4 regions of the Kitasatospora misakiensis genome follow, and region 3 is predicted to be linked to each of the others. Evidence: riboswitches for the same ligand, from Rfam matches in the RefSeq annotation. Region 3 holds a riboswitch; each other region holds the start of a gene.

Region 1 (7,596 bases), on a different contig from region 3:
AGGCCGCGGCGGCGGGCCGCGCCGGGCCGGCCCCGGGGAGCGACAGCTGGGCGAGGCCGCCGGCCGCGAGCAGCAGGGCGGTGCGCCGGGACGGGCCTTGGCCGCCGGCGAGGTCCGGGCGGCTCAGAGCCGGATCACCCCCGAGACCGGCATCGCGTTGACGCTCTCGTAGCGCACCCGGGCCCCCGGGTAGGGGGCGTGCACGATCACCCCGCCGCCGGCGTACATCCCGACGTGGTGCATGTCCCGGTAGAAGATCACCAGGTCTCCCGGTCGTGCCTCGGAGATGCTGACCCGCCGGCCGGCGTACGCCTGGGCCTGCGAGGTGCGCGGCAGGGTCACTCCGGCCTGCCGCCAGCTGTAGTACATCAGACCGGAACAGTCGAACGCCTTGGGCCCGGTGGAGCCGTAGACGTAGGGCGAGCCGATCATCCTCACCGCGGCGGCCAGCGCCGCGCCGCCGCGCTCGGAGGCGGGCGGGGTGGTGCCGAGGTCGAGCCGGTCGGTGCCGCGGGTGGCGCGCTGCTCGGCCTCGCGGGCGTCCTGGGCGGCGAGCCGGGCGCGTTCGGTGGCGCCGAGGCTGTTGAGCAGTTTCTGGGCCTTGGCGAGCCGCTGCTGGATCTGCTGCTTGCCGTCGGCCAACACCTTGCGGGTCTGCTCCAGCTCGGCGAGCTTGGCCGAGGCCTCGGCGCGGCGCTGGTCGAGCACCCGCTGACGGCCCAGCACGTCGTGCAGGGTCTCGTTCTGCCGCTCGGCGGCCTGGTCGAGGGTGCGGGCCCGGGACAGGTAGGCCGCCGGGTCGGTGGAGAGCATCAGCTGGACGGTCTGCGCCATCCCGCCGCCGCGGTACTCCGCGCCGGCCACGGTGGCCAGGTCACCGCGCAGCTGGTTGAGCTCGTCCTGGGAGAGCGCGATCTGCTGCTGCAGCGTGCCGGTCTCGTGCTGGAGCCGCTGCTGGGCCTCCTGGGCGGCGTTGAAGCGCTCGGAGGCCTGCTCGGCCTCGTCGTAGAGCTGCTCCACCTGCGCCTTGACGTCCTTGCGGTTCGTCGGGGCGTCGGGGGCGCCGGGAACGGCCCGGGCGGTGCCGGCGGTGGCCACGCCCAGCGCGGTGGTGGCCGCCGCGGTGAGCACCAGCGCCCGGGCGAGCGCATGCGCACCTGACAACGGGGAACGGCGGTGCACGGCCATGCGACGTCAGCTCCGATCCTGGGCCGGGGCCCGCCGCCGCTCCGGTACGGGCGGCTGTCGAAGCGGGCGTCCGGTGGCAGACGTTAGCGAGTCAGGGCAACCGTTTCCAAACCCCTCCGAATCCGAATATTCAGGCACTGATCGGACATCAGATCGGTTCGCCCGCCGGCCGTCCCGATGACCGGGGGAAAGCCGCGGGCCCGGTCTCCCCCACGGGGGAGACCGGGCCTGCCGGGAGCCTGCCGACCGGAGGGTCAGAGGCGCACGATGGAGTTGACCGGCATGTTCGACGCCGACTCGTAGCGGACCGACGCACCCGGCTTCGGGGCGTGGATGACCTGGCCGCCGCCGACGTAGATGCCCACGTGGTGGCGGTCGGCGTAGAAGATCACCAGGTCGCCGGGCTGGGCCTGGGAGATGTCCGAGCCGATCCGGGTACCGGCGTTGGCCTGGTCCTGCGAGGTGCGCGGCAGCGACACACCCGCCTGGGCGTACGCCCAGCCGGTGAGGCCCGAGCAGTCGAAGGAGTTCGGGCCGGTGGCGCCGTACACGTACGGGGCGCCGAGCTTGCTCGCGGCGGCGGCGATCGCGGCGGCGGCGCGCGAGCCGTTGGCGGCGGGCGCGGCCGGCGCGGCCGGCTTGGCGGCCGGGGCAGCGGCGGCGGCCGGCGCGCTCAGGTCGCTGCGGCTGGTGTCGCGGGTGGCGCGCTCGGCGTCCGCCTTCGCCTTGGCGGCCTTGGCGGCCTCGGCCTGCGCGGCGTCCGCCTTCGCCTTGGCCTCGGCGGCGGCCTTCTCCTCGGCGGCGCGGAGGGCCTGGCGCTCCTGCTCGGTGAGCGTGTTGAGCAGCTGCTGGGCCTGCGCCAGCTTGCCCTGGACGTCCTCCTTGGAGGTCTTCAGCTGCTGGGTGGTGGACTCCAGCTCGCCGAGCTTGGCCTGGGTCTCGGTGCGGTCCTGGTCCAGCCTGCGCTGCTGCTCCTGGAGCTCCTTCAGCGCGCCGGACTGGGTGGAACCGGCCTGGTTCAGCGCGTCGGCCTGGTTCAGGAAGTTGTCCGGGCTGGCGGAGAGCATCAGCTGGACGGTCTGCGAGATGCCGCCCGTGCGGTACTGCTCGCCGGCGATCTCGGCGAGGCCGCCCTGCGCCTCGGTCACCACGGCCTGCTGACGGGCCACCTTGTCCTGCAGGTCGGAGACCTGCTTCTGCAGTTCCTGCTGCTTGGCCTGGGCGCCGTTGTACTTCTCGGTCGCGACCTCGGCCTGCTCGTTGAGCTGGTCGACCTGCTCCTTGACCTGGTCCTTGGTCGGGGCCGGGTCGGCGTGGGCGCCGGACTGCGCGGAGAGGGCGACGGCAGCGGCGGCCAACCCGGTCAGGATCGAGACACGGGCACGGCCGGCGGGCTTGGGACGACGATGGGACGCCACGAAGGCGGACTCCTTCTTCCTCATCCGCCTACCGGGTGAGCTGACGGGTTCGGGCGGAAGCGTGCCCTACGACGCCTCACCGTCCGCGCGAGCGGGCGGCCTGGCGCCGATTCACCCCGGAGGAACGTGGTTCCCCGGCTCCGCTCCACAGCGGACCCCCGACTGCTGGGTCTTCGTCCGGACGGGCCCCTGCGGCCCCGCCCCGCTGCTTCGCGAACTCGGCGGCGAACCCCGCCGCCACCCGGGCTGGGTGATCGACTGTGCGTGGTTCGAGGCACGACCCTAGTAATAGAACCGTGATCCGTTCAAATCCTTGTCAGAAAAAAGCCGGAAGAATACCCAAGTTCCCTTGTGAAAATGACCGAGTGTGATCACGGGCCCACATCGAGCTGATCATTTTCGCCCGGACGGGCTAACGGCCGATCGAAACACCAGTGCCACCCCCGTCGGAGGTGGCACTGATCACAAGGCTCGGAGAACGGTCCCCGCGCGTGTCGTGGCGGTCCGTCAGACCCGTCAGAGCCCGCCGGACCCGTCGAAACCGGGGCAGACCCGTCAGACCCGGCGGATCGTGTTGATCGGCATGGCGTCGGCCTTCATCACCTTCACCACGTCACCGGTGTGCGGCGCGTGCACCACCATGCCGTTGCCGATGTACATCCCGACGTGGCTGCGGTCGGCGCGGTAGATGATCAGGTCGCCCGGCTGGGCCTCGGCCAGCGAGGGCACCCGGGTGCCGTAGTTGCCCTGCGCCTGCGAGGTGCGCGGCAGCGAGACGCCGGCCTTCCCGTACGACCAGACCATCAGACCGGAGCAGTCGAAGGTGGTCGGACCGGTGGCGCCCCAGACGTACGGCGAGCCCTGCTTGCTCATCGCGTTGGCGACGGCCGCGCCCGCCATGCCGCTGGCCTGCGGCAGGCTGCCCAGGTCGGTGCGCTCGCTGCCGCGCGAGGCGCGGTCGGCCTGCTGCTGCGCCGCCTTCACGGCCGCGCGGTCGGCGGCGCTCAGCGAGTTCAGCAGGTCCTGGGCTTCCTTGAGCTTCTTGTTGACCTCGGCCTTGGACTGGTTCAGGTCCTTGGTGGTGCTGTCCAGCGAGGCCAGGACGGCGGCCGCCTCGGACTTCTGCTGGTCGAGTCGGCGCTGCTGGTCCTGCAGGCCCTTGAGCGCCTCGGCCTGGCTGGAGCTGGCCTGCTGCACACTGGAGGCCTTGTCCAGGTATCCGGACGGGTCGGAGGAGAGCATCAGCTGGACGGACGGGTCGATGCCGCCGGTGCGGTACTGCTCGCCCGCCACCTCGGCCAGCCCCGACTGAAGCTGGGTCATCTGCTCCTGGCCGCGGGCGACCTGGTCCTGGAGCTGGTCCGCCTGCTTGCGCAGCTGGTCGGCCCGCTCCTTGGCGCCGTTGTACTTCTCGGTGGCCTGCTCGGCCTCTTCGTTCAGCTGGTCGATCTGCGCCTTGACGTCGTCCTTCTTCGGCGACGGGCTCGGCGCTGCGTGGGCGGCGACCTGGGCGGAGAGAGCGACCGCGGTCGCAGCGGCAGCGGTGAGCACGGAGACCCGCGCGCGGCTGGGCTGCTTGGGACGGCGGTGGGAGGCCAAGAGACCCGCTCCTTCTTCCAATGGCCTCACCCGATTGGGCGAGAATCCGGAAAATAGGTTTGACGCCAGACCCTAGTGAAGATCCACGTTTCGCGCCACTCCCACGATTGCGCGAACCTGGCCTCCGCACCCCGGCTTCACGAAACCCGCACAAGACCGCGATCCCGGCGCTGACCAGCCGTCATTCCGGTCACACCTCGACCGGCTACGGCCGGGCCAGCCGGTTCAGCAGGAGCACCGACGCGACGGGGCGCGCGCCGGCCTTCCGCACGCCCTCCGCCACCTCCCGGTCCGTGGAGACCACCACCACCGGGCGGCCCTGCGGCTCCGCCCGGACCAGCCGGCGGATCAGCTCGTCCGCCGTCTCCCCGGTCCGGCTGAACCGCACCCGCACCCCGCGCGGGGGCGCCATGATCACCGGCACGTCCAGGTCCTGGCCGTCGAACACACAGGTGACCTCCGCCTGGGTGCGCTGCGCCAGCATCGCCAGCCCGCCCAGCAGGCGGATCCGCTGCTGCTCCAGCGGCAGCGTCGGATAGCCCGTCTTGGTCACGTTGTAGCCGTCCACCACCAGATGGACCTGCGGGATCGCCAGCAGCTGGTCCAGCAGCGCCGGGTCGTCCTCGGCCAGTCCGCGCCGCGCCACGTCGTGCGGCGAGGCCGCGCCCGGCACCACCGCCTCCACCAGGTCCGCCGGGCGGATCTGGGAGACCGGCAGCGCCAGCTCCCGCTGGAGGCCCTGCGCCGACTGCAGCACGGTGTCCAGCAGCAGCCGCAGCCGCATGTCCTCGACGCTGCGCCCCTCGCGGGCCGACCGGCGGCCCTGCTCGACGGAGGTCTCCAGCTCCGTGACCCGGTGCCGCAGCCGCCGCGCCTCGCCCTCCGCGGCGCTGCGCTCCGCCGCCGCCTGCGCCCTGACCGCCTCCAGCTCGGCGGTGACCTTCCGGGTCTCCGCCTGCGCCCGGCGGGTGTCGCTCTCCAGCGAACGCAGCCGCCGGCGCAGCGACTCGGCCTCCTTGCGGACGTCCTCCGACTCGGCCCGCTGCCGCTCCAGGTCGGACCGGGCCGTGGTGCGCAGCTCGGCCAGTTCGGCCTGGAGCTTCTCGACCAGCCGGGTCGCCTCCGCCACCGCGCCCTCGGTGCCGGCCCGCTCGGCCTCCTCGCCGGCCTCGGCCACCAGCCGGCTCCAGCCGGCGGACCGCACCAGATAGGCGGCCGCGGCCACGTCCATCGGGTCGGCGGCGCCCGGCACGGTGCCCGACTCCAGGGCCCTGACAAGGTCCGGCTGGCCCAGCCGCAGCCGCTCCGCTATCCGCACCCGGAAGGCCGGCTCCGCCTCCAGCGCCGCGGCCAGCGCGGTCGCCGCGTACTTGGCCCGGCGGGCGGGGGTGAACTTGGCGTACTGGCGCAGCGACTGGGGCAGCTCGCCGAGCGGGAGGCCGCCGAGCGCGTCCGAGGCCAGGCCGACCACGCGCCGGCGCACGCCCTCGGGCAGCGGCCGGTCCAGCGTCTCGGGCGCCGTACGGTCGCCCTCCCCGCCGTCGCCGCCGGTCGACTCCCCCGCGTCCGGCTCGCTCGGTCCGCCCGGTCCGCCCGGTCCGCCCGCGCCGCCGAGGGCTGCCGCCGGCTCGTCACCGCCGCCGGACTCCTCCCCGGCCGGCGCCTCCGCCGGGGCCACGGTGCCGGAGGGGGCGGCCACTGCCGCGTCCGGCGCCTGCGCGTCCACAGCGGGCTGCCGCCCCTGCGGCCCGGCGGGCTCCTTCGCTGCGTCCACCACGTCCTCGGCTCCGATCCTGGTCCAGCGGGGTACGGCCGTCGGCCGCCACCCCCGTCACACTCCGTGCGTTCTCTCCGTATTGTCCCGTGCGGCGGGCGGCCACGCCGCCCGCCGCCCACCCACGAGCGGTCAGCCCTGCTCGGGGGCCCCGGCGGCCTCGTCCGCGCCGGGGCGGGCGATCAGCTCGACCTGGTCCACCGCGTTGCACCAGCGACAGCGCACCGACTCCACGGTCTCGCTCAGCACCTGGGTCTCCTCGACCTTGGACTCGCCGGCCAGGTCGAAGTGGAGGAACTCGGTGACCCGGGCGGTCCGGGTCACGTCGAAGCGGGTCAGGTTGCCGCAGAGCGTGCAGCGCCAGCGCGTCTCGGAGGTCAGGGCGGGGACGGTCATCGGGGATCCTCTCGGTGGTCCCGGAACGGGCTCAGGCGCTCCCCCCGGGGCCCCGGCGTCGGCGGCGGGAGGCGGGAATGCCCGGCCCAAGCCTATTGCCTGGGGCAACCTTCCCGGCCACCGGCCGACCGCTCCGGAGCCGTAGCCCACCTGCCGTAACCGCGCGGTGCCCGGCCCGCCCCGGGGGGATGCTGGGGCCCATGGCGATCCCGGTCCCCGCCCACGCCGGAGCGCACCGCGGCCGACCGGCCGCCACCGCCCCTGCCGTCTGCTACGCGCTGATCGCGCTCAACACCGCGGTCTTCCTGCTCGGACCGGCCGCCGGACTCAACCCGCTCTACGGCCGCGGCCAGACCCGGGTCTGCGCGGAGCAGCGCTACGAGCAGCGCTGGGGGGCCGTCCCCGCCGAACTGCTGACCGGCCACCCGCTGACCGCCGACCAACTGGCCGAGGCCCCCGACCCGGTGCCCGGCTGCCCGGCCGCGGCCACCCCGGGCAAGCACCCCGCGCTCGCCGTGCTCAGCGCGCTCTTCCTGCACGGCGGCTGGCTGCACCTGCTCGGCAACCTGCTCTTCCTGTACGTCTTCGGCCCCACCGTGGAGCGCCGGCTCGGCCGCTCCCGGTTCCTCCTCTTCTATGTGGCGGCCGGCGCGCTGACCACCTACGGCTTCTCGCTGGCCGAGGCGCACTCGCCGGACTCGACCCGGGTGCTGATCGGCGCCTCGGGCGCGATCTCCGCCGTGCTCGGCGCCTATCTGCGCTTCCACCCGCGTGCCCGGGTCACCACGCTCGTCCCGCTGCTGCTCTTCCTGCCGCTGCGCTTCCCGGCCTGGCTGGTGCTGGGGCTCTGGTTCGCCCTCCAGTGGTGGTCCGTCCACTCCGCCGGGCCTGGGGTCGCGTACCTGGTGCACGTGATCGGCTTCGCGGCCGGCTTCCTCTACGCCTGCACCCTGATCGAGCGCCGGCCCCGGCGCACCGGCACCCGCACCCGCCCCCGCCCCCGCCCCCGCGACGGTGCGGCCGATGCCCGATACCCTGGCGGCACCTCACAAAGGAGTACGCGACCGTGATCACCGCCATCGTCCTGATCAAGACCAGTGTCGACCGCATCCCGGAGATCGCCGAGGCGATCGCCGCCATCGAGGGCGTCAGCGAGGTCTACTCGGTGACCGGCGGCTACGACCTGGTGGCGATGGCGCGGGTGCGCCGGCACGACGACCT
Region 2 (7,596 bases), on a different contig from region 3:
TCCACAACAAGGCGGACGCCTCCGGCCGGCTGCGCGTCGAGACCATCGGCCACGCCGAGGTGAAGGGCGGCGGGGCACTCGGCCGCGAACCCAGGCAGTCCGGCGAGATCCGCGAGGTCCGGATCGACGGCGCCACCACCCGCCTGTCCACCGAGGGGTACGTCTACCTGCCGCCGCAGTACTTCCAGCCCGAGTACGAGCAGAAGCAGTTCCCGGTGCTGATCGTCAGCACCGGCTTCCCCGGTATCGCCAAGAACCTGGTCACCCGCCTCAACTACCCGGGCGCGGCGCTGAAGCTGCTCCAGGAGGGGCGGATGCAGCCGACCGTGATGGTGCTGGTGCGCCCCTCGCCCGCGCTGCCGCAGGACACCGAGTGCGAGGACATCCCGGGCGGCCCGCAGTCCGAGACGTACTTCACCAAGGACGTGCCCTCGGCCATCCAGGCGACCTACCGGGTCTCCAGCGACCCGCAGTCCTGGGCGTTCATGGGCAATTCGACCGGCGGCTACTGCGCCCTCAAGCTGGCGATGCGTCACCCCGAGGTCTTCCCGACCGCCGTCTCGCTCTCCGGCTACTACCAGGCCGCCGACGACCCGACCACCGGGGACCTCTTCAAGGGCAGCGAACAGCGCCGCAACGAGGCCGACCTGATGTGGCGCCTCCAGAACCTGCCGCAGCCCAAGGTCTCCGTGCTGCTGGCCGGCACCAGGGAGGGCGACGGCAACTACCGCCGCGAGACCGAGGCGTTCGTGGCCGCCACGCGCAGCCCGATGAAGGTGTCCTACAGCATGCTGGAGACCGGCGGCCACAACTTCGAGACCTGGAGCAAGCTGCTCCCGTCCTCCCTGGAGTGGATCTCGCAGCACCTGACCGTCCCGGCCTCCGGCCAGGCGGTCTGACCGCGCAGGCCCCGACCGTACCGACCTACCGGCCGGACCGACCTACCTGCTGTACCGACCTACCGGCCGGACCGGACGCTCAGGCCACCTGCTCCAGCGTGCCGGTGTGCAGCTCGCCGACCCGGCCGCCCTCGCCCTCGTACGTCCAGAACGCGCGGACCGTCATCCGGGCCAGGTCCATGACGTGGCTGACGGTGATCCCGCTCACCTCGGTCCAGCTGACGAAGTACAGCTGCGGGCCGATCTCGGCGACGTGCAGGGTGACGTCCTCCCACTGGCCCGCCGACTCGCCGAGGCCCTCCCAGCGCAGCCGCTTGCCGTCGGCCGAGTAGGCGTTGCGGAAGGCCGCGCCGTTGTCGACCCGGAACAGGAAGGTACGGCCGGCGAAGGCGGGCAGGGACGCGGTCATGGTGGGGCGGTCTCCTCGTCGCTGGACGTGGCGATCGGTGCGGCCCGGACGGTTCCGGACCCGAAGGGATCTCCAACCTATCCGACCACCCCGGCTCCAAGGCGGAGTTTCCCCGCCGGCCCCGCCACTGCGTCCACCCGGCCCAGCCCGGCCCTGTGCACGGCGCGGACGGAGCGCAGGGAGCGCAGCGCGTGACCCGCGTGACCGGTGTGAGCTGTGCGACAACCGTCCCAGGAAGGTTGTCCGTACCCGGACGGTCTGCCTAGCCTGCAAGAGGCTTCCGCCGCAGCGGAGCCCCGCCGTCGGGACGCCGAGTCCCGTCCACCCGCCGGCCGGCAATCGAGCACCACGCGGACGGGAGCGGGGGACCCAGGTCAGTGCCCGGCCGTGCGCTTCGACGTGCGACCGAGGCTAGGGGTGAAGCCGCTTTCCGGGCGGCCGGGCTACCTCAGCGCCCGAACCCGACAGCTCACCTCGTAGGCGTCGCAGAGGACTGCCATGCCTACTTCCTCCCCGCAGCCCGCCCAGCCCGACGGAAGCGCGCGGGCGTTCGGCCGGCGCTCCGTGCCCCGCCACGCCCGTCCCTCCCGCCGGGGCCGCACCGCCGCCCTCGCCGCGACCGGGGCGCTCGCCGTCACCGGCGGCGGACTGCTCGGCATACCGTCCGTGACCGGCGCCCAGGCCGCCTCCCTGCCGACCGTCACCCAGGACAAGCTCGGCCCGGCCACCATGGTCGCGGGCAAGGCGTCGACCGCCTCGCTCACCCTGCACTCCTCCGCCTGCTTCACCGCGAAGACCGTCGGCGTCGGCGTCCGCGACGCGGGCGGGAACAACCTCGACTTCCCCGGGAACGTCTCCAACGCGCGGATCTGCCCGGGCGGCCTGTCGATCACCACCGGCCCGCGCACCCTGGCGGCCGGCAGCTACACCCAGTTCGGCTTCTGGCAGGACGCCGGTGGCACCTGGCACAACCTGCCGTCCCGCCAGCTCGTGGTCTCCGCCGCCACGCCGGCCCCCGCCCCGACGCCGACCCCCACTCCGACGCCCACGCCGACGCCGACCCCCACGCCGACCCCCACGCCGACCCCCACGCCCACCGCCACGCCGAGCCCGACCACGCCGGCCACCGGCAGCCCCGTCCCCGGCAAGAAGCTGACCTGGGACGAGGAGTTCAGCGGCCCGATCGGCTACGGCTCCCGCTGGACCGGCGACCGGAGCAGTTCCTACCACTACGGCAACCACAACCCGGACGACAACAAGCTCGACTGGCTGAACAAGAACAACGTCACGGTCGCCAACGGCGTCGCGACCTTCACCGCCAAGCCGGGCGCCAACACGCTGGAGAACGGCAAGCAGTCCTGGGACACCGGGCTGCTCACCACCGAGTACTCCAACGAGGGCTTCCAGGTGAAGACGGGCGACTACGCCGAGACCAGGGTCAAGCTCCCGGCCGGCACCGGCGCCTGGCCGGCGCTGTGGACGTGGAACGGCACCAGCGGCAGCCACGGCGAGATCGACAGCTTCGAGTACCACACCGACAACCCGAACCTGCTGGAGCTGACCAACCACGTCAACCCCGGCCACCTGTACTACACCGACGCCAAGTCGATCGCCAAGGACGGCTGGGTCACCATCGGCACCTACTACGGCGCCAACTCCGTCGACTGGTACGTCAACGGGGTCAAGGTGTTCTCGGACGGCAAGGGCGTCGGCGCCAACTGGTCCGCGTACCTGATCCTCAACCTGTCCCTGAGCGCGGGGAACTACCACCCCGCGCCCCAGGGCACGGCGCCGATCACCTTCGCCGCGGACTACGTCCGGGTCTACCGGTAAGTCCGCGTCCACCGGTAGATCTGCATCCACCGGTAGGTGCGCGTCCACCGGTGATCACCGCGGGCGACGGTGGCCGATCGTCGGCCACCGCCAACCGCGGTGATCACCGGCCGCCGGCAGGTCAGACGGCCGGACGCGGACCGGTGGTCTCGACGACCTGGATCTCGAACGGCTGCTTGTTGTTCTCCTCGTTCCGGTCGTCGTCGCCGCGGACCGCCACCCAGCCCCCGGTCAGCGTGCCGGGCGCGGGGACGGTGGTCGCGAGGCGGACCGGGATGATCGCGGTCGCGCTGCGGAACTTCGGCAGGCCGGCCGGGAAGGTGCAGCGCACCCGGTGGCCGTTCTGGAACTCGTAGCAGTTCTCCGGGAAGTACGGGACCTCCGGGGTGACGCCCTCGGGCAGGGTGACCACGACGGTGAACGGCGACGCGGTCCGGTCCGGGCCGAGATTGCCGATGAAGGCGTGCACCGTGGTGGTGCCGCCGGGCGCGGCGGCGTCCGGGTCGAGCCGGACGACGTAGAGGTCGGAGTCCGAGGCCGTGACCGCCGCGGGATCGGCGGCCGCTCCCGGATCCCCGGCCCCGGGATCGGTCACCGGTGAAGTCACCGGTCCGGTCACCGGCGCGGGCGTCTTCTCGTCCGGCGGACAGACCGCCCCGGTCGCCTGTCCGGCGGCCAGGACCGCCACCGTGCACCCCATCACCAACGATCTGCCGAGAAGACCTCGAACTGATCCGCTGCGGGTCATCGCCGCTCACCCTGCTCTCCGACTCCGGCGCCCCGCGCCGTCGCGGGCCGCGTCCGCACCAGCGTCGCCGACCGGCCCGCCGGGGCCGGGGCAACCCGCCCTCGGGTGGCTCGAACGGGCGAACCCCGGGGGCGGTTTCCCGCACAGGACGTCGACCGCGTCGACTTTCTGTGCGCGACTTTCTGTGCGCGAAACGCCTCCCGACGCCCGACGATGTCTCACCCCGCCCGGACCGCCGCTCCTCATGAGCGGTGTTGACCGCCGGGCCGATCGCCGAGTTGACCGCCGGTCAGGGCGCCAGGACCTGCCCCAGTCGGGCCGCGATCCCGTGCATCACCGGGACCAGGGACGCCGTGCCGGCCTGCTCCTCCAGGGCCCTGATCCGGGCCTCCGGGCCGGAGACGGAGAGCGCCGTCGGGGTCGGCGCCCCGGGGACGGCGAGGGCGATGCACCGCACCCCGATCTCCTGCTCCTGGTCGTCGACCACGTAGCCGCGCTCGCGTGCCTCGGCCAGCTGGGCCAGCAGTTCCTGCGGGTCGGTCACCGTGTGCGGGGTGTGCGCGGGCAGCGGGTTGGGGCCGAGGACGGCGCGGGCCTCCTCCTCGGGCAGCTGCGCCAGCAGCGCCTTGCCGACACCGGTGCAGTGCGGTTGCACCCGGCGGCCGACCTCGGTGAACATCCGCATCGAGCGCCGCGACTGCACCTGCCCGACGTACACCACCTCGCCGCCCTCCAGCACCGCCAGGTTGGCGGTCTCGCCGGTGGCCTCCATGAGTTCCGCCAGGTAGGGGCGGGCCCAGCTGCCGAGCAGTCGCCCGGCGGTCTCGCCGAGCCGGATCAGCCGCGGCCCGAGGGTGTAGCGGCGCGCGGTGTCCTGGCGGACATAGCCCTGCTGCACGAGGGTACGAACCAGACGATGGATGGTCGGCATGGGCAGTCCGGAGGAGGTGGAGAGCTCGCTGAGCGTCGCCACGCCGCCGGAGTCGGCGAGTGCCTCCAACAGCTGGAACGCCCGTTCGACGGACTGCACCCCGCCGCTCGCACGCTCCGGGCCCGTCGACGGCGCGGGCGACTGCGTGGTCGACGGCGCGGGCGACTGCCCCGGCGACGGTGCGGTCGGCTGTGCGGCGCTCTCGGTGCTCTCGGGGGTCGGGGCCACCGGCGTTCCCTTCGCTGTCGGGGGAGGAGTACAGTCCCAGCGATCATCTCAACAAACCGTTGAAATTCTGTATCGCGGAAACTAGTCTCCACCTTACAGAATCAAGCCCTCCACTTAGGAGTGTCCTGCTCATGGCTGCAGATCAGGGACCCGGAGCTTCCCCCACCGCTCCGGTCGTCACGGTCGCGGGTCCGCGCGTCCACCGGGCCGAGGAGGTGCTCACTTCGGAGGCGGTCGCCTTCGTCGTCGGCCTGCACCGCGCCTTCGAGGGCCGGCGCCGAGCGCTTCTCGCCCGCCGCCGGGAGCGCCGTGCCGAGATCGCCCGCACCGGCACCCTGGACTTCCTCCCCGAGACGGCCGGCGTCCGCGCCGCCGACTGGCGGGTCGCCGAGGCCCCGAAGGCGCTCCAGGACCGCCGGGTCGAGATCACCGGGCCCACCGACCGCAAGATGGTGATCAACGCGCTCAACTCCGGCGCCAAGGTCTGGCTCGCCGACTTCGAGGACGCCACCTCCCCGACCTGGGAGAACGTGGTGAGCGGCCAGGTCAACCTGATCGACGCCTTCGAGGGCCGGATCGACTTCACCAGCTCCGCCGGCAAGGCCTACACCCTCCGGCCCGCCGCCGAACTCGCCACCGTCGTGGTCCGCCCGCGCGGCTGGCACCTCGACGAGAACCACCTGCTGGTCGACGGCGAACCGGTGGCCGGCGCCTTCCTCGACTTCGGCCTCTACTTCTTCCACAACGCCGCCCGGCTGCTCGCCCGCGGCGCGGACGACCCGAACTCCGGGCCGTACTTCTACCTGCCGAAGACCGAGAGCCACCTGGAGGCCCGGCTCTGGAACGACGTCTTCACCCACGCCCAGGAGCAGCTCGGCATCCCGTACGGCACGATCCGCGCCACGGTGCTGATCGAGACCATCACCGCCGCGTTCGAGATGGACGAGATCCTCCACGAACTGCGCGACCACGCCGCCGGGCTCAACGCCGGCCGCTGGGACTACCTGTTCTCCATCGTCAAGAACTTCCGCGACGCCGGCGAGCACTTCATCCTGCCGGACCGGAACAGCGTCACGATGGCCTCGCCGTTCATGGCCGCCTACACCAGGCTGCTGGTGCAGACCTGCCACCGGCGCGGCGCACACGCGATCGGCGGCATGGCCGCGTTCATCCCCAGCCGCCGGGACCCGGAGGTCAACGCGGCCGCGCTGGAGAAGGTCAAGGCCGACAAGGACCGCGAGGCCGGCAACGGCTTCGACGGCTCCTGGGTCGCCCACCCGGACCTCGTCCCGGTCGCCGGCGCCTCCTTCGACGCCGTCCTCGGCGACCGACCGCACCAGAAGGACAACCCCGGCCCGGCCGAGCCGGTCACCGCCGAGCAACTGCTCGACATCGCCGGCGCCGGCGGCAGCTGCACCCGGCACGGGCTGCACAACGCCGTCCAGGTCGGCATCCGCTACATCGAGGCCTGGCTGCGCGGCCTCGGCGCGGTCGCCATCTTCAACATGATGGAGGACGCCGCCACCGCCGAGATCTCCCGCTCGCAGATCTGGCAGTGGATCCGCAACGACGTCGTCCTCGCCGACACCGGGGAGAAGGCCACCGCCGAGCTGGTCCGCGCCCTGGTCGCCGAGGAGCTGACCGCGCTGCGGGCCGAACTCGGGGACGAGGCCTACGCCGCCGGGCGCTGGGGCGAGGCCGCGCAGCTCTTCGAACAGGTCGCCCTGGCCGAGGAGTTCGCGGAGTTCCTGACCCTGCCCGCGCTGCCCCTGCTGGGCTGAGCCCGACACTACCGACCGGGCCCGCACCGGCCGGCGTGTGGAACCTCGCGCCGGCCGGGGGGCGTCACCCGTGGCGGAGCGTCAGCGCGTCGCCCAGGGCGCTGCGCCGGTAGAGCACCTGGCGGCCGTGCCGGGAGCGGTCCAGCAGACCGGCGGCGGCCAGTGCGCCGAGGTGGCGGCTGACCGCACCCGGCGTCACCCCCAGCCGGTGGGCGAGTTCGGTCGTGCTGGCCGGGGACTCCAGCAGCACCAGCAGCCGGGCCCGGGCCGCCCCGACCAGCCCGACCAGCGCCGCCGGCACGACGGGTGCCGCCGACGCCCCAGCCGGTCCGGCCTGTCCGGCCCGCCCAGCCTGTCCGGCCCGCCCAGCCGCCCCGGCCAGGCCCTCCGCCATGGTCGCCCGGCCGCGCGCCGGGTAGGCGATCAGCGGCGGGCCGTCCTGGGTGATGTCGGTCTGCGCGCCCATCCCGGCCAGCGTCGGGATCAGCACCAGGCCCCGCCCGGCCACGTCCACCGAAGTGCCCAGCGCCCGGACCGCCGGATTGCTGTCGTTCAGCCGCAGCACCCCGGCCCGCCACGAGATCCGGTCGTCGAGGTCCGCGAACAGCCCCTCCGCACCGCGCTCCGAGAGCATCCGGCCCCGGTACGCGAGGTCCGCCTCCAGCACCGACCGCGCCCGCGGCCACCACGCGGGGGCCAGACAGCGCGTCCAGTACGCCGACAGCGCCTCCGCCACCCGGGCCCGCAGCTCCGCCGGGCGGTCGATC
Region 3 (7,596 bases):
GAAGAGCCCTCCCGGCGGCACGTAAGCGGACATAGCCGACTGAATCGGCAAGCCGCCGATAACCGCCCGTAGGCGACCCCCCGCTGAATGTTGATCTTCGGACGCCGGGAGTCGCCCTTTCGTGACGCTCCGTCAGGTGAGTCGTATGCTGTGAGACATCTCACGCGCCACCCCGGCAACGGAAGGCCCGTTCCGGCGCATCTGCGTGGGTACCGGGAGAACCGCCGACCGGTGGCCGGTTATGTCCGGTTTTCGGACCGGTGGTCCCCCTCGGTACGGCAGCCGACTGCGGGCCGGGCGGGCCGATGTCCTACGATCTCCGCCATGAGCACCGCAGCCATCCCGGGCGCGCCACTGCCCGTCCGCACTCCAGGCTCCCGTGCGCGGGGGCGCCACCGCCGTCCCGAGCGCCCCGAGATCCCGGCCGGTTCCCCGGCCCTGCTGCTCGCCGTCCCCGCGGCCGCCGGGCCGGAATCCCGGTCCGTGGTCGAGGAGCTGCTGTCCATCGTCCGCAGCGAGCAGAACGGCGTCCTGACCGTCGCCGGCTACCTCGCGGCCGACGGGACCGACGGCGAGCGCACCGTCGCCGAGCTGCTGGCCGAGGCGGCCGAGGCCGGCCTGCCGGCCCCGATCGTGGTGCCGCTGGCGCCCGGCCCGCACGACTTCCTCCCCGAACTGCACGCCCTCGCCGCCGAGTACGGCGCCCCCGTCACCGACGCGCTGGGCCCGCACCCGCTGCTCGCCGAGGCCGTCCACGTCCGCCTCTCCGAGGCCGGTCTGGCCCGGGCCGACCGCGCCCGGCTCTTCGCCATCGCGACCGCCGCCGACGGCGTGGTGCTCACCACCGTCGGCGGGCAGGCCGCGGCCGACGCCGCCGGCATCACCGGCATGCTGCTGGCCGCCCGGCTCGCCGTGCCGGTCGTCCCGGCCGCGCTGGACGTGCCCGGCTCGGTCGCCGAGGCCGTCGCCCACCTCAAGGAGATGGGCGCCCAGAACCCGGCGCTCGCCCCGCTGGTGATCGGCCCCGAGGCGGACGCCGAGCTGCTCGCCACGGCCGCCGAGGAGTCCGGCTGCCCGTCGGCCGCGCCGCTGGGCGCGTACCAGGCGGTGGGCCAGCTGGTCGCCTCCACCTACCTGGCCGCGCTGCCGGCCGTCGACCCCGCGCTCGCCGTCGAGGACGCCGAGGACGCCGGCCCGAGCGGCGGCGGGCGGCACGCCGCCCAGTAACGGACACCTCGCCGGAGGGCCCGGAACGGTCACCCCGTTCCGGGCCCTCTCGGCACTACCGCTCGCCGACCCGCGTGACCGGATCCCGCGGCGCGGCGGCACGGCTACCGCCCGACCCTGGTGGTGGGCGCGGCCGCGTCCTTCAGTCTCAGCGCGGGGACCTGCACCGGCCGGGACTGGCCGGCCAGGGTCGGCACCGGCGCGGCGGCGGCGTTCCACTTCGGCTGCGCGTCGCCCTCCTCGCCCGCCCGGCGGACCTTGAGCACCTCGGTCGACCCGGTCCGGCGCAGCAGGATGTTCTTGGGCGCCCCGGCCTCCGGGTCCAGCCAGAGCTCGTTGCCGCCGAACTCGCAGTCCAGCAGCAGGACGTCGTCCGGCTTGCCGTCGGCCCCGGCCCGGAAGGCGACCCCGGCCCGGCGGTAGCCGGTGAACCGGGTGCGGCTGAAGGTGACGGACTCCCCGGCGAGTTCGTGCCGGGCGGTGGAGACCGCGAAGTCGCTGAGCCCGGCCGCGTCGATCAGCAGCCCGTCGAAGACGCTGCCCTTGTCCCGGCCGAGCGCGTGCAGCGCCACTCCCCCGCCCGCGTTGCCGTACAGCACGCTCGCGGTGTAGTCGAAGTCGTTGAGGTAGGCGCCGTGCTCGATGCCCCAGCCGCCGTTGTGGTAGGCGGCGAACTCGGTGACCACGTGGTGCCGCTGGGCGTTGAGCCAGACGAAGATGCCGTCCTGCAGGTTGTTGTGGGCGAGGCAGCGCTGGAAGGTCCAGACGCCCTCGCTGTTCTCCGGCCACTCGAAGCCGGAGGCGCCGTTGGCGCCCTGCACGCCGACCGCGACGCAGTCCAGGGCCTTGCCCCCGGTGCCCGCGCCGAGGTTGAAGCCGGTCAGCCGGTAGGCGCGGGGGTTGGGTTCGAGCAGGGTACGGGAGGCCACGCAGGACTCGTAGACGATGTCGTCGGAGGGCTGCTGGGGGGTTCGGGTGTCCAGCGGGCCGTCCCACCAGTAGGCGTCCTCCCAGGTCTCGTGGCTGACGCAGCTGCGGAAGGTGATGCCGTGGCTGGCGTGCGGCACGAAGGCGTGGCTGCCGGCGTCGCGGACCACCACGCCCTCGACGACGGTGCCCCGGGTGGCGTCGCCGAGCCGGTGGAAGTGCAGACCGTACCGGCCGAGCACCGGCGCGGTGACCGGTGCGGTGCCGTCCGGGCCCCGCCAGGTCTCCTTGGTGTCGGCGCGCGGGCCGACCCAGCGCAGCGCGGCGTGCCGGACGTCGGCCCGGCGGGAGCTGGTGAGGTGGACGTGGGCGCGGCCCTTGGCGGTGCCCTCGACCCGGACGCTGCGGGTGAGGTTGAGCAGTTCGGCGCCGACGGTGACGCCTCCGCCGGCCGCGACCCGGGGGTGCGGGTGCTTGAGCGGGGTCTCCAGGGTGACGGTGGTTCCGCTGACGGACCGGAGGGTGACGAGGTCGTAGCGGGCGGCGAAGCCGTCCTGGTCGGGCGGGCCGGTCGGGGTGACGGCCAGTTCGTCGCCGGGGAGCCAGCCGGCGGGCGGGGCGGCCAGGTTGACGACGGTGTCGCCGGCCTTGAGGTCGCGGTCGGCGCGGACCCAGGCGGTCTTGGCAGCGCCGTCCAGCCGGAGGTAGCCGGCGCCGGTGACCCAGAGGCCGACGTCGGTGTCGACCACCGTCATGCCGTCGCCCTTGAAGCGTTTCTCGTCGACGCCGGGGAAGCGCAGTGTGTGGGTGTGGTCCCCGTCGGGGGCGAGGGCGAGGGTGCCGCGGATCTCGACGTTGCCGGCGGCGGCGAGGGTGAGGGTGCGGTCGGCGGCGAAGGTGAGGCTGCCGCCCGGCTCCACCAGCAGGGAGCCGACCTCGGCGTCGGTGTCGAGCAGGACCTTGTCGGTGATCCGCACGGCGCTGCGCGGGCCGGGTGGGCCGCCGCCCCAGCCGGCCCGGTCGGACCAGCGGCGGCCGCCCTGGTCGACGGTGGGCGCGGGGGCGGGCTGCTCGGGGGGTCCGGCGCCCGGGGCTCCGGTGCCGCCCGGCGGGGCGGCGCCGTGGCCGCCGCCCGGGCCCATCGGGCCGGCCGCTCCGGCCGGGGGCGTCCCGACCACGGCGGCCGGGGTGACCAGCCGGGTCTCCCCGGTCAGCGAGCGGCGCAGGATCTCCTCGCCGCTGATCGCCGCGAAGGCGGTGCCGACGGCGAGCCAGCGCAGTAATCCGCGACGGCTTACGGGAGTTCGGGGTAGTTCGGGCGGGATGTCCACTCTGCGGTGTTTTGCCCGGCGATGCGCTCCGCGCGGCCGGGCGGCCGGTCGAGCGGCGTCCGGCTCCTCGTCACTGCCCATCGGTGCGTAGCCCTCCCCCCAGACGGCTGCGGCGGCGTCGGCGCGCTGCCGACGTTCTGAAGCATAGGCAGTTGTGTTGACCAGGACGGGCGTTACCGGAAATCGGTCATTTCTGATCATGAAGGACAGCCTCTCAGCACGGTTTTCGTAAACCGTGACGACCGTCACACATGTTTGCGGTTTGAACTCGCCTCTGCTTAACGTGCTCCCGTTCGTGGCCACACGGACCCAGCTCGTTCGCAACGCCGAGTCCTGCCGTCGGGCGTGCTGGCAGTGCAATTTGCACCACGGCAGGAGCGGGGGAACCACAGGTAGTTCGCCCAGGACCGGTCCTCGGACCGGACCCGGGCTAGGGGTGAAGCCGCGTCCACAGCGCGGCCGGGCAACTCCGGCCCGAATCCGACAGCTCACCTCGCAGGCGTGGGAGAGGACCACGTCTTCATGCTGCACACCAACGGCACCCGTCTGTCCGGCCGTACCCGTCGCGCGATCGCCGCCCTCGGCGTCGCGGGCATCGGCCTCACCATCCCCTGCCTCACCGCCGGCACCGCCTCGGCCGCCTCCGTCGCCACCTGGGACAAGGTCGCCCAGTGCGAGAGCACCGGCAACTGGAGCATCAACACCGGCAACGGCTTCTACGGCGGCCTCCAGTTCACCAACTCCACCTGGGCCGCGTTCGGCGGGACGTCGTTCGCCCCGCGCGCCGACCTCGCCACCAAGGACCAGCAGATCGCGATCGCCGAGAAGGTGCTCGCCGTCCAGGGCCCCGGCGCCTGGCCGGTCTGCTCGATCCAGGCCGGTCTGACCAAGGGCGGCACCCCGGCCGCCGTGGACACCACGACCGCCGCCAAGCCCGCCGCCCCGGCCCCGGCCCCGGCTGCCAAGCCGGCCGCCCCGGCCCCGGCCGCCCAGCCCGCCGCCCCCGCCGCCAAGGCCCCCTCCGCCGACGCCGCCCAGCAGCGCTCCGGCGGCCAGGACTGGCAGAAGTGGCGCCAGCAGGACGGCCAGCAGGCCACCGGGGACTACACCGTGGTCGCCGGCGACTGGCTGTCCTCCATCGCCGACAAGAACGGCGTCCAGGGCGGCTGGGAGCGGCTGTACGAGCTCAACCGCGCCACCCTGACCAAGGGCCCGCACACCATCTACCCGGGCCAGCACCTGACCCTGGGCGACCACACCAAGACCCAGGCCTCCGCCACCGACCAGTCCGGCCAGGGCTTCGACTGGTTCAACCGTGCCAAGGGCGCGCAGAACGGCACCGCCACCGCCACCGACGCGTCCGCCGTGACCCAGGACAAGGCCCAGGGCCAGCCGGCCGCCAAGCCCGCCGCGAAGGCCGAGACCCCGGCCCCGGCCGCCGCCACCGGCAGCATGGCCGCAGCCGTCGCCTTCGCCCAGTCGAAGGTCGGCCAGGCCTACGTCTACGGCGGCACCGGCAACGGCGGCTGGGACTGCTCCGGCCTGACCCAGGCCGCGCTGCGCGCCGCGGGCATCTCCGTCCCGCGCGTCGCCGCCGACCAGGCCGCCGCGTCCACCCACGTCTCGCTGGACGCCCTCAAGGCCGGCGACCTGCTGTTCTGGTCCAACAACGGCCAGGACTCCGGCGTCTACCACGTCGCGCTCTACACCGGCGACGGCAAGTACATCGAGGCCGCCAACCCGAGCGTGGGCGTGCGGGTCCAGACCGTCGCCAACTTCGCGCCGGACTTCGCCGGCCGGGTCTGACCGGTCTGACCGGTCCGACCGGCGCACCGCCGGTAGGACCGCACCACCGCCAGGCCCGTGCCCCCGGGGAGCAGTCGCTCGCTACCCGGGGGCCGCGGCATGCCCGGGCTCCGGACGGCCCGATCGCCCAGGAGGGCTGAGCGGGAACGCCGAGGGCCCGGGGAGCATGTCGCTCCCCGGGCCCTCGTGGTCTGTCCTCAGCGCGCGCGGGCGCCGGTCGAGCCGCGCATCACCAGCTCCGGCTGGAACATGAACTCCCCGCGCTGGACGGCGTTCCCGCCGACCTCCTCCAGCAGGGCGTCCACGGCCGCGGTGGCCATCGCCTCCACGGGCTGGCGGACGGTGGTCAGCGGCGGCTCGGTGAACGCTATCAGCGGCGAGTCGTCGAAGCCGACCACCGAGACGTCCTGCGGCACCGACAGGCCCCGCTGACGGACCGCCCGGATCGCGCCGAGCGCCATCATGTCGCTGCCGCAGACGATCGCCGTGCAGCCCTTGTCGAGCAGCGCCCCGGCCGCCGCGTGCCCGCCCTCCACGCTGAACAACGTGTGGTGGACGAGCTCCTCGGCCTGCTCCGGCGTGTACCCGAGCACCTCCCGCAGGGCCGCGGTGAAGCCCTCGATCTTGCGCAGCACCGGCACGTACCGCCGCTGCCCGACGGCCAGGCCGATCCGCTCGTGGCCGAGTTCGGCCAGGTGCTGGACGGCCATCCACATCGCGGCCCGGTCGTCCGGCGAGATGAACGGCGCGTCGATCTTCTCGCTGTAGCCGTTGATCAGCACGAACGGCACCCCGCGCCCGGCCAGCCGGGCGTAGCGGTCGTGGTCGGCGGTGCTGTCGGCGTGCAGGCCGGAGACGAACACGATGCCCGCCACGCCCCGGTCGACCAGCATCTCCACCAGTTCGTCCTCGGTGGAGCCGCCCGGGGTCTGGGTGCAGAGCACCGGCGTGAAGCCGTGCCGGCTCAGCACCTGCTCGATGACCTGGGCCAGCGCGGGGAAGATCGGGTTGCTGAGTTCCGGGGTGATCAGCCCGATCAGCCCGGCACTGCGCTGGCGCAGCCGGGTCGGCCGCTCGTAGCCGAGCACGTCGAGCGCCGCCAGCACGGTCTGCCGGGTGGCGGCCGAGACGTTCGCCTTGCCGTTGAGCACGCGGGAGACGGTGGCTTCGCTGACCCCCGCCTGCGCCGCGATGTCTGAGAGTCGCGCCGTAGTCACGGTCCCAGAGCCTATTGCAACCACGTCAGACCGCCCACCAGTCGGTGCTGTCCGCGGCCAGCACCGCCTGGCCGTCGGCCACCCGGGGGTCGGCGTCGGCGGAGGTCAGCAGCGGCCGGCCGGGCACCGGTATCCGGACCGGGGCGCCGGTGGCGTTGACGGTGCAGACGAAGGAGCCGCGGCGGAAGGCCAGGGTGCCCTCCGGGCTGTCCAGCCACTCGACCTCGCGGCCGGCGCCGAGGTCGGCGGTGGCCCGGCGCAGGGCCAGCGCGGAGCGGTACAGCTCCAGGGTGGAGGTCGGGTCGCCGGTCTGCGCCTCGACGCTGAGCGCGGCCCACTCGGCGGGCTGCGGCAGCCAGGACGGCCCGCCGGCGGCGGGGCCGAAGCCGTACGGGGCCTCGGTGCCGGACCACGGGATCGGGACCCGGCAGCCGTCGCGGAAGCCGTCCTGGCCGGCCTGGCGGAAGAACGACGGGTCCTGGCGCACCTCGTCGGGCAGGTCGGTGACGTCCGGCAGGCCGAGCTCCTCGCCCTGGTAGACGTAGGCGGAGCCGGGCAGGGCCAGCATCAGCAGGGTGGCGGCGCGGGCGCGGCGCAGGCCGAGCGCGCGGTCGCCGGGGGTGCGGATCTGGGTGCCCAGGCCGGGCGGGTTGGCGAACCGGGTGGCGTGCCGGGTGACGTCGTGGTTGGAGAGCACCCAGGTGGTGGGGGCGTCGACCGGGCGCATCGAGCCGAGCGACAGGTCGATCACCGCGCGCAGCTCGGCGGCGTCCCAGGAGGTGCCCAGGTACTGGAAGTTGAAGGCCTGGTGCAGCTCGTCGGGGCGGACGTAGTTGGCGGTGCGCTCGACGGTCGGGGTCCAGGCCTCGGCGACGCCGATCCGCTGCCCCGGGTACTCGTCGAGGATCCTCCGCCAGCTGCGGTAGATCTCGTGGACGCCGTCCTGGTCGAAGAACGGCATGACGTCGTTGCCGAGCAGCTTGAGCTGGTCGGCGCCGCCGATGTCGGGCAGGCCGGGGGCCTTGACCATGCCGTGCGCGACGTCGATGCGGAAGCCGTCGACGCCCATGTCCAGCCAGAAGCGCAGG
Region 4 (7,596 bases), on a different contig from region 3:
ACCCCACCGGGGCCTTCTCGATCGACGACGTGGCGGGCGACATCGTCGAGAAGCTGATGTACCGGCACCCGCACGTGTTCGGGGACACCGAGGCGAGCGGCACGGCCGAGGTGGAGGCCAACTGGGAGGCGCTCAAGGCGGCCGAGAAGTCGGAGCGCGAGTCGGTGCTGGACGGCGTGCCGGCCGGGCTGCCCTCGCTCGCGTACGCGGCGAAGCTGGTCTCGCGGGTGCGCCGGGCCGGGTTCACCGGGGTGCCGGACGAGCCGTACGAGCTGCCCGCCGCGCTCACGGCGGAGTCGGCGGGCCGGTTGCTGCTCGCGGTGGCGCAGCGCGCGCACGACGCCGGGATCGACGTGGACGCCGCGCTGCGGGCGGCGGCGCGGGGGTACCGCGACGCGGTGCGCGCCGCCGAGGGCCTGAAGCCCGCCGAGCCGGCGGAGGAGCCCGAGCCGACGGAGGAGCCCGAGTAGACCGCGGAGCGCGAGTAGACAGCGGAGCCCGAGCAGGCCGAGGAGCTCCAGCAGCCGAGGAGTTCCAGCAGGCGGGCCCGGCCCCGGGCCCGCCGAACCGTCCTCAGGCCGCGGCGACCTCCTCCACCGGACGGCGCTGCGGCGGGACGACCTCGCCGATCGCCTCGCCGACCAGGGCGACGAGTTCGGCGAGCCGCTCCAGGTCGAGGTGGTCGGGGAGTTCGGAGAGGGAGACGATCCGCTCGCCGCCCGGCCCGGCCACGCAGAACAGGTCGATCGGTCCGAGGTGCTTCTCGGCGGTGTCGACCAGGGCGGCGACGTCGCTGGGGCGGCGGACGTCACCGCCCACGCCGACGACCCGGCAGCCCGGGCGGTCGAGTTCGGTGGCGAGGTCCTCGGCGACCCCGCTCCGCTGGTCGGCGATCAGCATCCCGGCGGCTCCCGCCGCGGTGAACCGGCGAGCGAGGTCCGCCCCCGACCCGCCGTCGAGTACCGCGACGATGACCGCACCGGTGACCCGCATGGCCCTGCTCCTCCCTGTGGGCGGCTCCGCACCGGCGCCCACGGACATCTTGCGGAGGATCGTAGGCACGACCTGACCCTCCGCAACAGGAATTACCCCTCAGGTGACCAGGCTCACGCCTCCCGTTCCCCACGATCACCGGACGGTGTGAACGAGGCGCGACCGACACCACCCAAAACGCGACCGACACCACCCGGAACGCGACCGACACCACCCAAAATGCGACCGCCCGCGCACTGCCCCCGCGCCCACGGTGCGGTGGCCCGGACCCGCCCGGGATACCGTCGACCCATGCCAGCTCAGCCCGCCTCCGCCCGTCCGCCCCTGTTCACCTGGGAGTTCGCCGCCGACCCCTACCCGGCGTACGCGTGGCTGCGCGAGCACGAGCCGGTGCACCGGACCACCCTGCCGAGCGGGGTGGAGGCCTGGCTGGTCACCCGGTACGCGGACGCCCGGCAGGCGCTCGCGGACAGCCGCCTCTCCAAGAACCCGGTGCACCACAGCGAGCAGGCCCACCGCACCGGCCGGGTCGGGATCCCGGGCGAGCGCCAGGCCGACCTCATGACGCACCTGCTGAACATCGACCCGCCGGACCACACCCGGCTGCGCCGCCTGGTGTCGAAGGCGTTCACCCCGCGCCGGGTGGCGGCCTTCGAGCCGCGGGTGCAGCAACTGACCGACCGGCTGATCGACGGCTTCGCGGCCCGCGGGTCCGCCGACCTCATCCACGAGTTCGCCTTCCCGCTCCCCATCTACGCGATCTGCGACCTGCTCGGCGTACCGGCCGAGGACCAGGACGACTTCCGGGACTGGGCCGGGATGATGATCCGACACGGCGGCGGCCAGCGCGGCGGCGTGGGGCGGGCGGTGAAGCGGATGCGCGCCTACCTGGCGGAGCTGATCCACCGCAAGCGCGCCGACCTCGGCGACGACCTGATCTCGGGGCTGATCCGGGCCAGTGACCACGGCGAGCACCTCACCGAGAACGAGGCCGCGGCGATGGCCTTCATCCTGCTCTTCGCCGGCTTCGAGACGACGGTCAACCTGATCGGCAACGGCGTGTACGCGCTGCTGCGCAACCCGGGGCAGCGAGCCCTGCTCCAGGAGTCGATCGGGCGCGGCGAGAGCGCGCTGCTGGAGACCGGGATCGAGGAACTCCTGCGCTACGACGGCCCGGTGGAGCTGGCCACCTGGCGGTTCGCGACCAGTCCGCTGACCATCGGTGGGGTGGAGATCCCGGTCGGCGACCCGGTGCTGGTGGTGCTGGCGGCGGCGGACCGGGACCCGGCGCGGTTCGCGGACGAGAACACCCTGGACCTCGCCCGGACGGACAACCCGCACCTGGGCTTCGGGCACGGCATCCACTACTGCATCGGCGCTCCGCTGGCGCGGTTGGAGGGGCGGGCCGCGCTGACCACGCTGCTGTCCCGGCTGCCGGACCTCCGGCTCGCCGCGGACCCGGAGGAACTGCGTTGGCGCGGTGGTCTGATCATGCGCGGGCTTCGTGAACTTCCGGTGGAATTCACGCCCGAAAGGACAGCGGACGCAACCTTTTCGAACCCCTCGCCGGTCAACTGACGGGGACTCGACGGCTGCTCCCGACACGCTGACGCGCAGTCTCCGAAGGCCGGTCCGTAGGGGTCTGAATCACCATCAACCCGGGCATACCGCTTCGGTTGGTGGACAATCCATCATGGGACGTGATTTCCATGTGATATCGGCGATATGAGCTTGTGATTGCTCTGAAGATCTGTCTACTCTCCGGGGAGCTCGCGGAAGCGAGTCCCGTGCGCGGAACGCCGAGTCCTGCCCGCCGTGTCACCGGAAACCGACCAGAACCCTGGGCAGGGGCGGGGGAACCAGGTCTTTGCGCCGTCTCCCACGGCTAGGGGTGAAGCCGCCTCAGCGCGGCCGGGCCACCTCCCGGTCCGAACCCGACAGCTCACCTCGCAGGCGTGCGGAGAGGGACCTTTCATGCTGTTCGTTGGAACCGGTCGTCACCGTCGCCGCACCCAGACCGAGAAGGCCATCGCCGTCGCCGGGGTCGCCGGCGTCGGACTGGCGATGCCGATCCTCACCGCCACCGGCGCCTCGGCCGCCCCGGCCTCCACCTGGGACGCGGTCGCCCAGTGTGAGAGCGGCGGCAACTGGAGCATCAACACCGGCAACGGCTTCTACGGCGGGCTGCAGTTCACCTCCGGCACCTGGAAGGCGTTCGGCGGCACCGCCTACGCGCCGCAGGCCAACCAGGCCTCGAAGGCGGCGCAGATCTCCGTCGCCGAGAAGGTGCTGGCCTCGCAGGGGCCGGGCGCCTGGCCGGTCTGCTCCAAGAAGGCGGGCCTGAGCAAGGGCGGCGCCCCGGCGGCGGTCGACACCTCGACGGACGCCGCGCCGGCCGCCCAGCAGCAGCAGGCACAGCCGCAGCAGCAGGCCCCGAAGCCCGCCGGGCCGAAGCACGCCGCCCCCAAGTCGCAGGCCCAGCAGGCCCCGCAGGCCACACAGGCCCAGCCGCAGCAGCAGCAGGCCGGCCACGGCTACACCGTCCGCGCCGGTGACACCCTCGCCGGGATCGCCACCACCCAGGGCGTCCAGGGCGGTTGGCAGGCCCTGTACGACGGCAACCGCGGCACCGTCGGCGGCGACCCGGACCTGATCGTCCCGGGCCAGGTCCTCGCCCTCGGCTGACGTCCGGCCCGCCGCGGTGCCCGCGCGCCGGCCCCGGCCGCGCGCGAGCACCCGGCGGACCGCACGGCAGCAGACCACACCGAACCGCACCGGACGGCGCCCGTCCGGATCCGATCGATTCCGCCCGCTTCGTCCACATCCGGGCGTCCCCGGGCGGGCAACCAGGTGAACTACCGGTGCGTAGCACGGCCACACGCTGAGACGGAGTCGAGGTGGACGTGGCCCGGACAGCGCGTGCGGTTAGGCTCTGGTCGTAACGACTCCGCAATCGTCCGGCCGACCGCACCCACCTTCGGCCGAACCTGCTTCCGCTAGGAGATGCCTCGTGCCGTCCATCGATGTCGTCGTAGCCCGTGAGATTCTCGATTCGCGAGGCAACCCCACGGTCGAGGTAGAGGTCGGCCTCGACGACGGCAGCACCGGCCGTGCCGCTGTCCCGTCGGGTGCCTCCACCGGTGCCTTCGAGGCCCTGGAGCTTCGCGACGGCGACAAGAACCGCTACTTCGGCAAGGGTGTCGAGAAGGCCGTCCTGGCCGTCATCGAGCAGATCGGCCCCGAGCTGGTCGGCTACGACGCCACCGAGCAGCGCCTGATCGACCAGGCCATGCTCGACCTGGACGCCACCCCGGACAAGTCCTCGCTCGGCGCCAACGCCATCCTGGGCGTCTCGCTGGCCGTCGCGCACGCCGCCTCCGAGGCCAGCGACCTGCCGCTGTTCCGCTACCTGGGCGGCCCGAACGCGCACGTCCTGCCCGTCCCGATGATGAACATCCTCAACGGCGGTTCGCACGCGGACTCCAACGTCGACATCCAGGAGTTCATGATCGCGCCGATCGGCGCGGAGTCCTTCTCCGAGGCCGTCCGCTGGGGCGTCGAGGTCTACCACACGCTCAAGGGCGTGCTGAAGGAGCGCGGCCTGTCCACCGGTCTGGGCGACGAGGGCGGCTTCGCCCCGAACCTGGACTCCAACCGCGAGGCCCTCGACCTCATCGTCGAGGCCATCCAGAAGGCCGGCTACGTGCCGGGCAAGGACATCGCGCTGGCCCTGGACGTCGCCGCCTCCGAGTTCTTCGAGGACGGCGCCTACCAGTTCGAGGGCAAGGGCCTCACCTCGGCCGAGCTCATCGAGTACTACGCCGGCCTGGTCGCCGCCTACCCGCTGGTCTCCATCGAGGACCCGCTGGACGAGTCGGACTGGGACGGCTGGAAGGCGATGACCGACAAGCTGGGCGACAAGGTCCAGCTGGTCGGCGACGACCTGTTCGTCACCAACCCGGCCCGCCTGGCCCGCGGCATCGAGACCGGCACCGCCAACGCGCTGCTGGTGAAGGTCAACCAGATCGGTTCGCTGACCGAGACCCTGGACGCCGTCGAGCTGGCCCAGCGCAACGGCTACCGCTGCATGATGTCCCACCGCTCCGGCGAGACCGAGGACGTCACCATCGCCGACCTGGCCGTCGCCACCAACTGCGGCCAGATCAAGACCGGTGCCCCGGCCCGCTCCGAGCGCGTCGCCAAGTACAACCAGCTGCTGCGCATCGAGGAGATCCTCGACGACGCCGCCGAGTACGCCGGCCGCGGCGCCTTCCCGCGGTTCAAGCACGAGGGCTGAGCCCGACCGACGGCGCCCGGCCGGCCGTGCCGGGCGCCCGGTAGCGCACGCCTGACCGGTGCCCCGCCGTTCACCCCGTAGGGTGGACGGCGGGGCACCGTCGCGACCAGGAGGGGACACCGGAGATGGCAGGCTGGAGGATCCCGGGCTTGGCGGCCCGGCCTCGGTTCACGAGCCGGGCTACCGTCCTGGTCCTCGTGCTCTGCTCACTGGTGGCGATCCTGGCCTATCCGACCCGGCAGTTCATCTCGCAGCGCTCCGAGATCTCGGCGCAGCGCGCCCGGGCCGAGCACGCCCGGCAGCAGGTCGAACAGCTGCGCCGGGAGAAGGCCCGCTGGCAGGACCCGGAGTACGTCAAGGCGCAGGCCAGGACCAGGCTGCACTACGCGATGCCGGGGGAGACCCCGTACATCGCGGTGGACCCGACGGCCCAGGATCCGGCGAAGTCCACGCTGGGCGCGCCGCCGCCCGCGCAGGGCCCGGGTGCCGGGCCGGTCAAGGCCGCCCGGCCCTGGTACGCCAGCATCTGGGACTCCGTGGACGCCGCCGCCGCTCCCGTGCCCGCCGCCGCTCCCGTGCCCGCCGCCGCTCCGGTGCCCCCCACCGCTCCCGCGGCCCCCGCCGCCCCGGCGCAGTCCGCCCCTTCCTCACCACCCGCCCCCGCCCCCGCTGGAGACAGCTCCTCCCATGACCACTGAGAACCACCCCACCGTCTCCGACGAGGACGTCGCGGCCATCGCCGCGCAGCTCGGCCGGGTCCCCCGCGGCCTGCGCGGCGTGGCCCACCGCTGCCCGTGCGGCAACCCGGACGTCGTGGAGACGGCCCCCCGGCTGCCGGACGGCACGCCGTTCCCGACGCTCTACTACCTGACCTGCCCCAAGGCCGCCTCGCTGATCGGCACCCTGGAGGCGGACGGCGTGATGAAGGAGCAGACCGCCCGGCTCGCCGAGGATCCGGAGCTGGCCGCGGCCTACCAGAAGGCGCACGAGGACTACATCGCGCGCCGCGACGCCATCGAGGTGCTGGAGGGCTTCCCGAGCGCCGGCGGCATGCCGGACCGGGTCAAGTGCCTGCACGTGCTGGTCGGCCACTCGCTGGCGGCCGGCGAGGGCGTCAACCCGCTCGGCGACGAGGCGATCGGCATGCTGGAGGACTGGTGGGCCAAGGGCCCGTGCGTGTCCGCCGCCGAGGTCGAGGCCGCCGGTGAGCGGGTGCTCCGCAACCGGGCCAAGGAGCAGGACCACGAGGCCGTGATCGCGGCCAAGGAGCAGAAGACCGCCGAGCGGGCCGCCAAGCGGGCGGCCCGGGAGCCGGACGAGGCTGGGGAGGCCGAGGCATGAGCACCACCCGGGTGGCCGCGATCGACTGCGGGACCAACTCGATCCGGCTGCTGGTCGCGGACCTCGACCCGGAGACCGGGGCGATCACCGACCTCGACCGGCGGATGATCATCAACCGGCTGGGCCAGGGCGTGGACCGGACCGGCCGGCTGCACCCGGACGCGCTGGAGCGCACCTTCGCGGCCTGCAAGGAGTACGCCGAGGTGATCTCCGGTTTCGGGGTGGGGCCGGAGCGGATCCGCTTCGTCGCCACCAGCGCCTCCCGGGACGCCGAGAACAGCGCCGAGTACGTCGACGGCGTACGGGCGGCCCTGGGTGTCGAGCCGGTGGTGGTCAGCGGCGAGGAGGAGGCGCACCTCTCCTTCGTGGGTGCCACCAAGGAGCTGACCGGGGGCCGGTTCGCCGCCCCGTACCTGGTCTTCGACCTGGGCGGCGGCTCGACCGAGTTCGTGCTCGGGGCCGAGGACGTCCGGGCCGCCCGCTCGGTGGACATCGGCTGCGTCCGGCTGACCGAGCGGCACTTCGACGGTGCCGAGCTGCCCTCGGAGGCGCAGATCACCGAGGCGCGGGCGCATGTGCGGGCGGAGCTGGACCGGGCCGAGGAGGTCGTCCCGCTGACCGGCGCGGCGACCCTGGTCGGCCTGGCCGGGACGGTCACCACCATCTCGGCGATCGCCCAGGACCTGCCGCGGTACGACTCCGAGGCGATCCACCACTCCCGGATCTCCCGCGAGCGGGTCGCCGAGATCACCGACCGGCTGCTGCACGCCACCCACGCGGAGCGGGCGGCGATCCCGTCGATGCACCCGGGCCGGGTGGACGTGATCGCGGCGGGCGCGCTGGAGCTGCTGGAGATCATGGAGCGGACGGGCGCCGCCGAGGTGGTCGTCAGCGAGCACGACATCCTGGACGGCATCGCCTGGAGTATCGCCCGCTGACCAGGCACGGGGCTTACTTCCCCGGCC

What was found. Region 3 has a riboswitch for cyclic di-AMP ahead of ACFP3U_RS26185 (transglycosylase family protein). Riboswitches for the same ligand answer to the same signal wherever they lie in the genome.
Region 1: another riboswitch for cyclic di-AMP. It lies ahead of ACFP3U_RS03770 (C40 family peptidase); the one in region 3 lies ahead of ACFP3U_RS26185 (transglycosylase family protein).
Region 2: another riboswitch for cyclic di-AMP. It lies ahead of ACFP3U_RS10095 (glycoside hydrolase family 16 protein); the one in region 3 lies ahead of ACFP3U_RS26185 (transglycosylase family protein).
Region 4: another riboswitch for cyclic di-AMP. It lies ahead of ACFP3U_RS20220 (LysM peptidoglycan-binding domain-containing protein); the one in region 3 lies ahead of ACFP3U_RS26185 (transglycosylase family protein).

What each region holds. Positions count from the first base shown of each region.
Region 1 covers NZ_JBHSOF010000002.1:417,874-425,469, forward strand. Annotated here, with positions in the region: gene ACFP3U_RS03765 (C40 family peptidase) at 124-1,164, opposite strand; gene ACFP3U_RS03770 (C40 family peptidase) at 1,443-2,606, opposite strand; cyclic di-AMP (ydaO/yuaA leader) riboswitch at 2,617-2,769, opposite strand; gene ACFP3U_RS03775 (C40 family peptidase) at 3,162-4,205, opposite strand; gene ACFP3U_RS03780 (NYN domain-containing protein) at 4,411-5,712, opposite strand; gene ACFP3U_RS03785 (hypothetical protein) at 6,112-6,375, opposite strand; gene ACFP3U_RS03790 (rhomboid family intramembrane serine protease) at 6,576-7,445, shown strand; gene ACFP3U_RS03795 (Lrp/AsnC ligand binding domain-containing protein) at 7,442-7,596, shown strand, end outside.
Region 2 covers NZ_JBHSOF010000009.1:71,743-79,338, reverse strand. Annotated here, with positions in the region: gene ACFP3U_RS10105 (alpha/beta hydrolase) at 1-899, shown strand, start outside; gene ACFP3U_RS10100 (MoaF-related domain-containing protein) at 979-1,308, opposite strand; cyclic di-AMP (ydaO/yuaA leader) riboswitch at 1,643-1,806, shown strand; gene ACFP3U_RS10095 (glycoside hydrolase family 16 protein) at 1,807-3,141, shown strand; gene ACFP3U_RS10090 (hypothetical protein) at 3,263-3,736, opposite strand; gene ACFP3U_RS10085 (IclR family transcriptional regulator) at 4,179-4,919, opposite strand; gene aceB (malate synthase A) at 5,180-6,829, shown strand; gene ACFP3U_RS10075 (winged helix-turn-helix domain-containing protein) at 6,894-7,596, opposite strand, start outside.
Region 3 covers NZ_JBHSOF010000040.1:13,820-21,415, forward strand. Annotated here, with positions in the region: gene ACFP3U_RS26175 (sirohydrochlorin chelatase family protein) at 325-1,227, shown strand; gene ACFP3U_RS26180 (hypothetical protein) at 1,332-3,485, opposite strand; cyclic di-AMP (ydaO/yuaA leader) riboswitch at 3,840-4,000, shown strand; gene ACFP3U_RS26185 (transglycosylase family protein) at 3,987-5,291, shown strand; gene ACFP3U_RS26190 (LacI family DNA-binding transcriptional regulator) at 5,489-6,508, opposite strand; gene ACFP3U_RS26195 (glycoside hydrolase family 13 protein) at 6,534-7,596, opposite strand, start outside.
Region 4 covers NZ_JBHSOF010000026.1:19,067-26,662, forward strand. Annotated here, with positions in the region: gene ACFP3U_RS20205 (nucleoside triphosphate pyrophosphohydrolase) at 1-470, shown strand, start outside; gene ACFP3U_RS20210 (SDR family NAD(P)-dependent oxidoreductase) at 574-993, opposite strand; gene ACFP3U_RS20215 (cytochrome P450 family protein) at 1,285-2,571, shown strand; cyclic di-AMP (ydaO/yuaA leader) riboswitch at 2,814-2,965, shown strand; gene ACFP3U_RS20220 (LysM peptidoglycan-binding domain-containing protein) at 2,968-3,678, shown strand; gene eno (phosphopyruvate hydratase) at 4,004-5,290, shown strand; gene ACFP3U_RS20230 (FtsB family cell division protein) at 5,488-5,988, shown strand; partial or broken gene ACFP3U_RS20235 (DUF501 domain-containing protein) at 5,960-6,499, shown strand; gene ACFP3U_RS20240 (Ppx/GppA phosphatase family protein) at 6,628-7,569, shown strand.